3 regions of the Cetobacterium sp. NK01 genome follow, and region 1 is predicted to be linked to each of the others. Evidence: riboswitches for the same ligand, from Rfam matches in the RefSeq annotation. Region 1 holds a riboswitch; each other region holds the start of a gene.
What was found. A riboswitch is a leader RNA that binds a small molecule or an ion and turns the genes downstream of it on or off. The one in region 1 is predicted to bind cyclic di-GMP.

Region 1 (4,250 bases):
ATTTAATAGATTCAATGAGATTAAAACAAATACTTTTTATACTATTTTCTAAAATTCCCTTTTCCAAATAAAGATTCGTTAAAAAATGAGAAAGTTGATTTTTAAACTCTTCATTAAACTCTGGACCAAAAGTATCTATATTTTCTCTAATCTCTTTAAACTTATCTAAAGTTAAATTTGATTTATCAATAAAATTAAATCCTCCAAAAATATTTATACAAATTTCTAAAGAGCATATAAAAGAGAGTAAAAAATAGTTAATAGAAATATTAGAGTTTTTAAGTATAGGATAAAGTTGAGAAAGTCGTTCTTTTGTATCAAATGGTTTAATTGTATTTAAAAGATTTTTTCTTGCAGGAACAAGAATATCCTCCTCAATAAAAAGTTTCATAAGCTTTTTATAAAAATTTTGTTTATCTTTAAGTGAGAGTTCTTTTAAAACAAGGCCTTTTCCATGGTTATATTCATAGGTACTTCCATTCTTTGAAAATTCATCTTTAACATTTTGAAAGGATCTTAAAATAGTGCTTCTTGAAATATCTAAAATCTCTTTTTCTCTTTCTAAATTTAAAAACCCAGTGGAAATAAATTTAATAAAAAGATAATCAATTTTTTCATCAAAAGTTAAAATTGTAAAATTTTCAAAAACTATCTCTAGTTCTTTAGGTGTTAGTTTTAAAAAATAAATGTCATGAAATTTTGAAATAATAGGAAGTTCAATTGATTCTAAAAACTCATTAAGTTGTGTAATTGTTTTGATAATTGAGCTTCGCTCAACGTTAAAATACAGTTGCATATCATCAATAGACATCTCATTTTGAGATAAAACTTTTAGAACATTAGCAGCTGTTGTATTCATTAATACCACCCCCCGACTATAATAGTTTATCATAGATAGAGCAAGATTAGAATAGTAACACTATAAAAATGACTAAAGATCCAATATATCACTTTTGCTTCTCTAAAAAGAAAAATTGAAATATTTAATTTATAGATTATATATGATACTATAAATGCATATAAGAGATTAATTAAATCTCTATAAAGCTTTTATAAATGCGGAGGGGAACAGAATTATGACAAAAGGAACAGTAAAATGGTTTAACAAAGAGAAAGGATTTGGATTTGTAACTTGTGAAGAGGGAAAAGATTACTTTGTACACTTTTCAGGAATCATTGGTGATGGATTCAGATTTTTAGAAGAGGGACAAAACGTATCTTTCAAAATTGAAAGTGGAGATAAAGGACCTTTAGCAAAAGAGGTTCAAGCTAACTAGCACCTAATCCTAATAATAAAATATAAAAAAGGATGGATTTATTCCATCTTTTTTATTTATTATTGTTTTTAAGTTATATTCTAATTAAAAAAAGTATTGCAGAAAAAGATGTAAGTAGATATAATATAAAAAATAAAAATATACGGCAAACTATGAGAAATCATAGGACGCAAAGCTATAGGGCCTTTAAAATGGTAGCCAGTTGCACTTATTCTTTAATCAAGGGGTAAGTGTTTTTTTTTTGAAAAAATATTTTAAAGAAGGAAATAAAAAATATCTATAATATAAATAGATATAGATTAAATAATTAGGGGTGTTGTATTATGCATAAAACAGAGATAAAAAAGGAGTTAAATAAATATCATATTAATTCCACGCATGAAAAGATATTGAGAAGAATAAATGAAAACCCAGGGATAACATTATGCGAATTGACAAAGGGGATAGAACTATCAAAGGGTTCAGTATCAATTTGTATAAAAAAATTAGAAGAGAAAAATTTAATTCAAAAATATGGAACATTTGATGATAAAAGAGTTTTTAGACTTCATCCAACAAAAATGGGAAAAGATCTATGTAGTAGAATAAAATTAATGCAAATATTAAAAATATAACCTCTATAATTTTTATAGAGGTTACATTTTTATATGGGTAAAGAATATTGTTTTATAAAAGGGTAACGATTTATAACTTTTAGTTTTTCAAAAGTTATAACTGATAGATTTTCATCATTTGATATATAAGAATCTAATTCAGACTCCATTATAAATTTAGATATTCGAATGTTTTCTTTTATAAAGAAAGTATTTTGAATAATAGGATGTAAAAACTTAGGAATTTCTTTAAAAACAACAATAGTATCAGTAAGTTCTGAAATATTACTTTTATTTAAATTCCAAAGATAAAGAAAAATAATATTAGATAGTTGAATATTAAAATATATTTTTTTTAATTCTAAAAAAAGAGCAGCACATTCAAATTTAATTTTATTATCTAAAGATAGATTTAAAAATGAAAGATCAAACATACCTAAGAAAGAACTTTCTTTACTTGCTGTATTAACTCTATTTAAAAATTTTTCAAAAAAATTATCTTCAGATACACTGAAAGAGACATTTTTTAAAAAAAGTTCTTTTAATTTCAGGTTTTCTTTTTTTAGTGAAACACCATCTTTTTTTAATGTTCCATTGCAAAATTGTAAAGTTAAAGTAAAAATTCTTATATATTTAATTGGAAAATCTCCTAATAGTGAATTTTTGAAAAATTTGTATGCCCTTTCCATAGTTTTCATTGGAAAAACATCAAGAAAATATTTTTTAAACTCTTCAAAAGAAAGAGTTTTAATTTTATTTAAAGAGTTTTCATAACCATAAACTATATATAAGCTTTTAATTAATTTTTTATTGTTTATAAATATATCAAAATCAAATGTATAAGTAAAATAATCAATCTCATTATTTAATTTTATATAGATATTTTGTTGAAAAAATTCAGAATAATCTTGAGACATTATAAATGGAAGTTCATCAACTTCAATTAAAAATTTAAAAAGATACGATAAAGAACAAATTTTTTGGTCATCACAATCACCTAAAATACTAATTCCTTTACTAGGAATACTAGATATTTCCAAGTTATAAATTTTCAATTTTTTTTTAATACTTATTAAATCATCATTTAAAGTTCTTCTTGAAACATTGAAGATAATAGATAGAGTATTAAGGTTTAAATCATAATCTCTTAACAGTTTTAAAATAATATAAAAAATCCGATCATCTTTGCTAAAAATTTGATGTTTTTTTAAAGTTTTAAAAATAGTTTTATTATTATTAATCTCATTAATTATACTAGCTAATGAGTTGTTAGAATTTTTATTATCAATATAGTGATAAATTTGTTTTATATATAAAATTACATTTTGTTTATTCATTTTTAAGAATTTTGCAATGAACTCTATATTTTTTTCTGGAAGAAAATTTAATAATCGATATATTCTAATATGAGTAGTTGTAATATTTATTTTCATTTTAAATCCCTTTCAAAATAATATCAATCTAGTATATCATTTATATCAAAAAAATAAAACAAAAACAAAAAAATATTTTATTTATTAGAACATAGTTTTTTTAAAGTATTTTCTAAAATATGACTATTAATAGCAGATAAAATCTGGATAGGATTAAAGCTATTTACAATTAAAGTATTTATATTTAAACTAGGTTCATCACTTAAAATTAGGTCATATTTATTTTTATAATTTTCAGGATTTAATTTATAAAAAAAAGTGGACTCAATATCAAAATTAAATTTTTTACTATAATCAGCTAGATTATCTTTAAGGTATCTATCATCTGAAATAACGACTTCGTTAAATAATAAAAGAATATTTTTTAGAGAACTTTTATGATGTTCAACAATTATTTTAGTTAAAATTTGAATAATAGATATCTTGTCACAAAAGAATAACTTTATATTATTATAATCTAAAATATCATCAAAAATATTTAAAAGAAGTTTTTCATTGTCGTTTATTATAATGTTTCGAACTTTAAAAATATAGTTATCATGTTTAAAAAGTGAAAAGCATAATTTTTTTAATAAAACTTTTTCTAAAACAGGATCTAAATTATGTAAGTCTAGTTTATCTTTTAAGTTATTAATAACTGTTAAAGCTTTTTTTAATATATTTGGTTCAAAGTTAATATCATTATTTATTAAAGAGACTACAAAGAAAAAAACCTGATTTTGATAGTTAGAGTTATAATCTTTTAAAGTAGTTTTTATAACTTTTTCTAATTTAATATACTTATTATAATCATAATCTTTTTTAAAGTTAAATCCTCCAAAAACGTCTATAGATATATAAAGAGAACATAAAAAAGATATGATAAAGTGCGTAGTAGGAATATCTAAAGTTTTAAATATTGTATAGAGTTTATTGAGTAAAGACTTTATATTGTAATCCTTAATTAA
Region 2 (4,250 bases), on a different contig from region 1:
TATCTATATTATCAAGGTCTTTTCCAACTTTCATGGAAATCTTATTTTTTTCAAAGTCATAGTTTTTAAATCTAATTATCTCTAAAAATTCTATTAATGGAATATAATCATAACCATCTTTTTTTAAAAGTTTTAAATGAGTTCCTCGAACTCTTCCGTTAACTATTACAGAATAAATCATCTCATCATTTATAAGAGTAGCACCTTGTAATTCAGCTTTTAAAATTTCATATTCCTCTTCTGAGATGAGATCTTGAGCTTTAAAAGCATCTAAATCCTCTAGGGAGTAGTCTGTTGAATATGAAGTTGTAAATAGAATCAATCCGACACTAAGAAGATTCTTTAAAAATCTACTATCTGTTTTTTTCATTCTCCATCCCCCTAAATAGATTTTAGATTTTGATTTTCATGATTGTAACTTCGTTTTCTTTTATTAATAAAGTATTGTAATTTTTAATATTTTTAAAAATAATATCATCCTTAATCTCTTGATTAAACTCTTTTAAATCTAGTTCTTCATTTATTAAAAATCTTTTATTCCCCAGTAAAAAACTATTTTTATTTTTTGAATCACTTAAATAAAATGAAAATGTTCCACGTCTATTTCCAGTGTTTTTTATTTTTCCAAAAAACTCTAGTTTTTTATTTTCTTTTTTTATAACTAAGTTTTTCAAAGTTAAATTGGTTTTTAGATCTCCTACATACCCTACAATTTCCATTTTAAGATTTGTTAAAATTTTAAGAGTAGAACTCTTATTTTTTATCTCTTTTTCAGTTACAACGGGCATCTCTTTAATACCTAAAACTGTTGTGTATTCTCCTGATTCACTTCCCTTAGGTGCTTTTATAAAAACTTTTAAAACACCCTCTTGCCCGGGTTTTAGGTTAAGGGTTTTCGGGTAATACTCCACCCAGCTAGTCATATCTTTTCCTTTTTTACTTTTTTCCACAGAGAAAATATATTTAATTGAAGTATTAGTGCCGTTATATAGGTAATACTCTTCAATTTCCCCAGAACCACCTATATTTTTATCAAAGTTTACAGGATGAATATTAACATATGAGTATACCTTAGAGAATAGAAGCATAAGTATAATAAAGATATTTTTTTTCATAGTTGTTCTCCTTAAAAAAGCCTCTAAACTTCTTAGAGGCTTTTAAATTTTTAGTTATCTTATTTTGAAGTGGCCTTATCAACAACTAGAGCTGGGTTTTTACTAAATTTAACGCTTAATGTTGATGTATTTGAATAACTGCCTTCATCTAAATTAGCTTGTTGAAATTCAGTAGCCTCTATTTTTGAGTTTAAATCAACTTGTATATGCTTTATATTTTTATTTGTTGAAAATATATTAGTGTGAGTATTTTTATTACCAGCTAAAGATAAGGTAAGACCTTTTGAAGTAGCAGAAGCAGCATTAAAAACTCTTCCAGTTAGTGTATGCGCCATACGGACATTATTATCTGAATGAGTTAAATTATTGTGAGGACTTGTAAGAGATATTTTTAGCATAGTATTGTCAGGGAAATTGTTATCATTTGCTCTTTTTATATAAACAGACCTACTTACTTTAGAAGGAGATGTACTTCCCTTCATAATTGTTCCATGATCTAATTCAATTGATTTTATTGCTGTTACTCCCTCTGGTCTTTCTGTTATGATAAGTCCTGAATCAACTATAAATGCCTTTGTTGTAATATCAATTTGATTCTCACCACTAGCTCTAGGGGTTCCAGTTGATTGTGATGGTCCAATTGGCGTTGATGGTACGGCCATAAGTGTTGCTGATAATGCTAATAATCCTAATAAAACCTTTTTCATTTTTTTCCTCCTTATATTATCTATATTTTTAGTTTGTTGATAGTTCTATAGTTTATATCTTCGTATATCTCTATTTCGTAAGGATGATTTTTTTTCATTCCATCTAACTCTAAAGTTATCTTTTTACTTTCTCCTGCATATATACGCCCTAAAGTATTTCTAACTAAAGTATTGTTTTTACCCTTAACTTGTATCCCAAACTCTACCCCTCTTTTATCAGATGGATTTTTTATAGCAATATCTAATTTTGTCTTTCCATTTTCTTCATAAACTTTATAGTTATCTATTTTTATGAACGGTTCTAAATTTCCAACATATCCAATCATCTCTATAGATGCATTTATTCTAATTCCTACATTGGACTTTATTCCTGTTCCATCCTTTTTTATACTTGGAACTGATATGAGTGAACTATCTAAGTGAAAACCATATTCACCATCTTTTGATTCTTTTGGTGCTTTAGCAAAAACTTTTAAAAGCCCAGTTTCTCCTGGTTTAACTGTTAAAACTTTTGGATAAAATTCAACCCATTGGCTCATATCTCCTCTTATGTCACTTCCAGGAGATACAGCAAACTTATATCTTAAAGTTTCTAAGCCGTTATTAGGAAAATAAAACTCTTGATACCCTTCACCGTTATCTATTCTTTTTTCAAATCCATCTGGCATTATGTGAAAACTGTAAGAAATGATATTTAAAATTATAAAAAAAAGTGTAATTAATTTTTTCATGTTGCCCCCCGTTATAAAGTTAAAAATTTATAAAAAAAAGTTGCACCTATTGTATAGCGATACAACTTGTGCAACTGGCTGCCATTTAACAGGCCCTATAGTTTTGCGTCCTCAAATTTCTTTGAGTTTGCCATATTTTATTTTATGATTGGCTATAATTATAGAGCATTTTAAAAAAAAATTCTATTAGAAATTTTTGTATATTTATTTTAATTTTTTTCTAGTATAAAAAAACGAACTATATACATACAAGTTTGGTATTAGTGAAAAATGTTTCAAGTATAATCTATAAGTTTGTTTTTTAGATGTTTTTGAAATATTATATAAAATTTTGCAAATTTATAAAGGGTGAGGTATATAAAATTACTGAAGGATTTAATTAGGAGATGGCTAAGGGGGAAAAATGCAGATAAAAAGAAAAAAATCAATTCGTGAACAAGTTTATGAATATTTAAAAGAGGAGATTGTAAACGGAAAAATAGAGGAAGAAAGTAGAATTGTAGAAGAGGAATATGCATTGAAATTAAATGTAAGTAGAACTCCTTTGAGAGAAGCTATTAGAATGCTTGAGTTAGAGGGGCTTATAGAAGGAAGAGAAAAAGGAGGAGTAATAGTTCCTAAAACAACAAAAAAAGATGTAGAAGAGGTAATAAAAATAAGAATGGCTTTAGAAACTGTTATTTTTCAAGAAATATTTGAAAAGGTTACTGAACATGATATAAAAAAATTAGAAAAAAATATAGATAAAACAAAGTTAATAATAGAAAATGAGAAAGAATCTTCAAATGTATTTAAATATTTTTCTGAATTTAATAGAATTCTCTATCATATTGCAGATTCACCAAGAGTTGTAAATTTAATTAATAATTTAAATCTATACTTAAAAAAATTTAGAAAAATATCTATTGAAAACAGTAATCGGAGATTAAATGCTCACAAAGATCATGTTAATATGGTAGAATTTATAAAAAAAGATAGAAAAAAAGAGATAATAGATTTAAATAAAAAACATCTATTAGAGGCAAAAGAGTTTTTAATACAGCAGTTAGAAATACGTGAAAATAAAAGTTACTAAAATATTTTTTCTTGCTAAAACATCTAAAAGAAAGTATTATATTGTATATAATATATTTAGGAGATTATAATTCATGAGAAAAAGTAGTAGTGATAATATCTATGAAACAATAAAAAATGATTTGTTAGTTGGGAATATAGATTTTGGAGATAAGATTGTTGAAATTGATTATGCTAATAAGCTAAATGTAAGTAGGACTCCTTTGAGAGAAGCTATAAAAAAACTTGAAATTGAGGGGATCATAGAAAGATTACCTAATGGAAGATTAAGAGTTATGGAGATTACTCCACAAAAAATTGATGAAATATTTGAAATTAGAATTTGCTTAGAGGGGATTTTATTTGATTCAATTATTAAAAATAAAAATGAAATTGAAAGAATATATCAAAATCTTGTTCTAACAAAATATTTAATAGATACGGAAAATTGGAGTGAAGTAAGAAGACTATTTTTAGAATATAACTCTCTTGTTTATTCGGCGTCCTCTTTAGAATATGCAGTGAAAATTTTAAGACACTATGATTTTATTATTTCAGCTCTAAAGAGAAAATCTTTAAAAAATGAGAATAGAATTTTAAAAGCTTATAATGAGCATTTAGAAATTATAAATTTATTGAAAGAG
Region 3 (4,250 bases), on a different contig from region 1:
GATATGCTTGTACAGAATTCATAACTTTATAAAATTTTACTTTATTTCCAATCATTAGTTGTAAGAAACCAATAATTTCACCAGCCCGTTCACCAATACATGTAGCGCCGACAATATTAAATCTATTATCACAAATAATTTTTAGAAAAAATGCTTTTTCAAATGTAATTAAACTTCTCTCATTATTTAAATCTAGAGAATATATATATGTTTTTTTATATTTTTTGTGAGCATCCTTCTCATTTAAACCAACTTTAGAAACTTCAATATCTCCAAAAAGTGTCCAAGGAATAAATGAATAATCTATCTTTTTCATAATATATGGGAAAAGAATATTTCTCACAACAATTTCTCCTTGGTAACCAGCCACATGTGAAAATTTGAAAGAAGAGGCTATATCACCAATTGCAAATATATTTTTTTCAGATGTTCTCATAAATTCATCTACAGAAATTCCTTTTGTATCATACTTAATTTTAGTTTTATCTAAATTAAGATTCTGTATATTTGGAGTTCTACCAGCAGAGATAAATATTTTTTCACTTAAAAAATCACCATTATTAGTTTTTATTAGAATATTATTATCTGTATTTTCAATCTCCATAGATGTGCAATTTAATATTAAATTGATTCCTGCTTCTTTTAATTTATCAAGATAAAAATCTCTCACTTCAGCTTCCATCATAGGTAGAAAAATATCGGATTTTTCAAGAATAGTTACATCTATATTTAATTTTTTAAGAGGAAAAGCTAGTTCTAAAGAGATTATTCCAGCACCAATTAAAGTAATACTTTTATAATCACCTTTTTCATAAAAGAAGTTATGATTTGCCAAGTACTTAACTTTATCTAATCCTTTTATATTAGGAATAAAAGGTGAACTTCCTGTAGAAATAACAATATATTTTCCAATATATTGTTGTCCATTAACTAAAATAGTATTTTTATCAATAAAAGCTCCTTCACCTTTTACAAAATCTATATTTTTGAAGTTAGAAATATGAGGGAGTTCACTATCGCCAATAGCATGAACATTTTTAAGAGCCATTTCTAGAGCTTCTGTCAAAGTTGAAGCAGTTTTAGATGCAGAGATAAAACTTTTAGATGGAACACATCCACCCCAAGTACATTCTCCACCTAAGTGATCTTTTTCAATTAAAAGAACCTTTTTTCCAGCAGAAGCAAGACCAATTGAAGTTGTAAGTCCACCTGCTCCACCTCCAATTACAATTGTATCATACATACTAACCTCCTCTATTGTTTTAATATAGTATATACTATGAATGTCGTATAATTGCAATATTATCTATAAGTTATTTATATATTTTATAAAGTATGTTATACTATAAGTCTAAGAAAATATTATGGAGGAAAATTTTATGAACGATATATTAATTAAAATTTCAGAAAAATATATAAAAAATTTAAAAAACCAAAGTCCAGAGGATAAAGAGAGTAATATAATATATGGAAAAATACTAAATATTTTAGAAAAAGATCCAACGCTTAATTTATTTGGACTTTTAACAGAGTTAAATAAAGGAAAAACATTTTATGAAAAAAATAAGGTTAGAAATAGAAGAGATAGACTTACAAATTTAGATATTTTAATTAAAAATGCTAATACAATTGTGGATAATCTTTTGGAAGATGATGAAGAGAGTTTAAGAAAAATAGAAAGAAGCTTAAATAGATCTGATATTTATAGAGATAGAATGGTTATGAATATACTTTTAGCAGAGTTTCCATCACTGCAATTTCATGATGTTTACTATACAATTAAAAATGATCAGTGTAAGAAGTTTTTATTAGAAGTTATAGATGAGATAAGAAAAAGCAAATAAAATAGGAAATCCTTATACAATTTTTGTATAAGGATTTTTTTTATTCGTATGTTGCTCTCATAGTAATTTGGCCTGTATATTTTCCAGGAGTTTGGTCAGCATCTAGTGTTGTAGAAGCAGCAATATGTAGAGTTGACTTTCCCATTGAAGTTAGGTTAATAAACTTATTTTCTTGATTTACTTTTTCATCAGAGTTAGTGCTACAATTGAAATATACCATAAAAGACTCATTAGAAGATCCATCTAATTTTAAAGGAACTTCAAAGTTATCTCCATCAGGTTCTAAACCATCAAAAGTTATTTTAACTTTAGAATATTTTTCACCATCAATAGTAAAACTAGATCTAGAAGTACCGATAGTACCTGGTAAAAGAGTTCCAAATTCCAAAGGTCCATTTGATTGAACTGTTAACGGTTTAATAATAGTAGCAGTTATATTCATAGTAGCTTCAGCGTCGTAACCTTCTTCAGATGAATAACTAAAAGATGATATTGCAAGTAAAAAACTACAAATTAAAATTTTTTTCATATTTCCTCCCCATATAAATAAAAAAACCAGATACACTAAAAATTAGTGCAACTGGCTGTCATTTTAAAGACCCTATAGCTTTGCGTCATAAAGTTTCCCTTATTTTGCCTCAGTTATTTATTTTATATAAAAATAATATAATAAAAGTTAAAAAAAGTCAACTATTCTTTAATTTGTATTAAAAATTTTATAAAAAGCAAGGAAAATTTTTTTTTAATGGTAAATAGTGTTAAATAGTATATGAAGTTATAGAAGGAGGAGAGCATTATGATTATTGCATTTATAGGTGGAATTGTTTTAGGTTTTTTATTTTTTTATAGTTTAGATTTTGGTGTTAATGAAAGTAAAAAGTTTAAAAATCCTTCATTGTTTATTTTCGTAACTTCTATCGTTAGAATTTTACTTTTATTAGTTGGATTTTATTATTTAGCTCAAAATAGTGGACAAAGATTTTTTGCCGCTTTAATCGGTGCAATTTTATCAAGAGTTTATATTGTTTATTTTTATAGAAATAAGAAAAAATAATATCAATATAATATATAGAAGATGTTTGAAGTATTCTTTTTTTATAAAATGATTGAAAAAAAAACATGTTAGTGATAATATACCCCTGTAATGGTTCTAAAGATTAAAAGGGAATTAAGTGAAAAGCTTAAACGGTCCCGCCACTGTAAAGAGGATGAAAGTATTAAAACCACTAAATTTTAAATTTGGGAAGGGATGCGAGTAGGATGAATCTAAGTCAGGAGACCTGCCATTATGAAAAATCTGCGAGGACGGAGAAGGGGAAACTCTTCTTCCAAATTTAAATTATATTTGGGAGGGTTATTTCTATGAAAAAATTATTATTGTCACTATTTTGTTTATCTACAGCTTTAGTTTTAGCACATGGAGAAGAAGCTTTTGAAGATGCAGAGTTTTATACGGGAGGAAAAAGTGCTGTTATAATGACACACTTTGGAACAACACATCAAGATACGAGAGCTAAGACTATTGATGCAATCAATCAGAAAGCTATAAAAGCTTTTGAAGGAAAAGCAGACGTATTTGAAGCATATACATCTAGAATTGTAACTAAAAGAGTAGCTGCAAATGAAAGTATAAAAAAATATAATCCAAGTGAAGTATTATTATCTTTAAAAAAACAGGGATATAAAAATGTTATTATTCAACCAACAAATATAATTGATGGTGTAGAAATGGAGTCAATAAAAAAAGAAGCTCAACTTCATACAAAAGATTTTACAAATTTAAGAGTAGGAGATGTACTTCTAAGTGATCCTCATCATTATGAAGATGTAATTAATGCTGTAATGAGAACAGTTGGACCTTTAAATAAAAAAGAAGCTGTAGTTTTAGTAGGACATGGAACATACAATTCAGCAACTTCTGCTTATGCAATGTTTGATTATATGGCTAAAGATATGGAGAAGCCAATTTATGTTGGAACAGTTGAAGGTTATCCAACTTTTGAAAATGTTGTAAAACAATTAAAAAAAGATAATAAAAAAGAAGTTACTTTAATGCCAATGATGTTTGTGGCAGGAGATCATGCTAAAAATGATATTGCAGGTGAATGGAAAGAGAAGTTAGAAAAAGCTGGATTTAAAGTTAATGTAAAGTTAGTTCCTCTTGGTGAAATATCTGAAATTCAAGATATGTTTGTAGGTAATGCAAAGTTTCTTGAAAAGCATAGAAGTATAGATATTATAGAAAAGAAAGCAGGATATGCAAAAAGTAAAGAGTTATAAAAAGTGGAAAACTACATCTCAAAATAGAGATGTAGTTTTATTTTATTCTATTTAAAGTTAGAGGTGGTTAAAATGGAAAATGTAAAAAATATCTATTTAGCAGGAGGATGTTTTTGGGGTGTAGAA

Region 2: another riboswitch for cyclic di-GMP. It lies ahead of NON08_RS09475 (hypothetical protein); the one in region 1 lies ahead of NON08_RS06690 (MarR family transcriptional regulator).
Region 3: another riboswitch for cyclic di-GMP. It lies ahead of NON08_RS13455 (hypothetical protein); the one in region 1 lies ahead of NON08_RS06690 (MarR family transcriptional regulator).

Annotation. Positions count from the first base shown of each region.
Region 1 covers NZ_JANIBO010000001.1:1,364,874-1,369,123, forward strand. Annotated here, with positions in the region: gene NON08_RS06680 (hypothetical protein) at 1-859, opposite strand, end outside; gene NON08_RS06685 (cold-shock protein) at 1,077-1,277, shown strand; cyclic di-GMP riboswitch class I at 1,412-1,487, shown strand; gene NON08_RS06690 (MarR family transcriptional regulator) at 1,601-1,891, shown strand; gene NON08_RS06695 (hypothetical protein) at 1,921-3,303, opposite strand; gene NON08_RS06700 (hypothetical protein) at 3,381-4,250, opposite strand, start outside.
Region 2 covers NZ_JANIBO010000002.1:54,298-58,547, forward strand. Annotated here, with positions in the region: gene NON08_RS09460 (hypothetical protein) at 1-370, opposite strand, end outside; gene NON08_RS09465 (hypothetical protein) at 393-1,115, opposite strand; gene NON08_RS09470 (hypothetical protein) at 1,175-1,822, opposite strand; gene NON08_RS09475 (hypothetical protein) at 1,843-2,553, opposite strand; cyclic di-GMP riboswitch class I at 2,620-2,695, opposite strand; gene NON08_RS09480 (GntR family transcriptional regulator) at 2,957-3,628, shown strand; gene NON08_RS09485 (GntR family transcriptional regulator) at 3,702-4,250, shown strand, end outside.
Region 3 covers NZ_JANIBO010000005.1:11,979-16,228, forward strand. Annotated here, with positions in the region: gene NON08_RS13445 (dihydrolipoyl dehydrogenase family protein) at 1-1,243, opposite strand, end outside; gene NON08_RS13450 (hypothetical protein) at 1,380-1,844, shown strand; gene NON08_RS13455 (hypothetical protein) at 1,885-2,373, opposite strand; cyclic di-GMP riboswitch class I at 2,417-2,492, opposite strand; gene NON08_RS13460 (ATP synthase subunit I) at 2,641-2,898, shown strand; cobalamin riboswitch at 2,973-3,147, shown strand; gene NON08_RS13465 (sirohydrochlorin cobaltochelatase) at 3,207-4,124, shown strand; gene msrB (peptide-methionine (R)-S-oxide reductase MsrB) at 4,197-4,250, shown strand, end outside.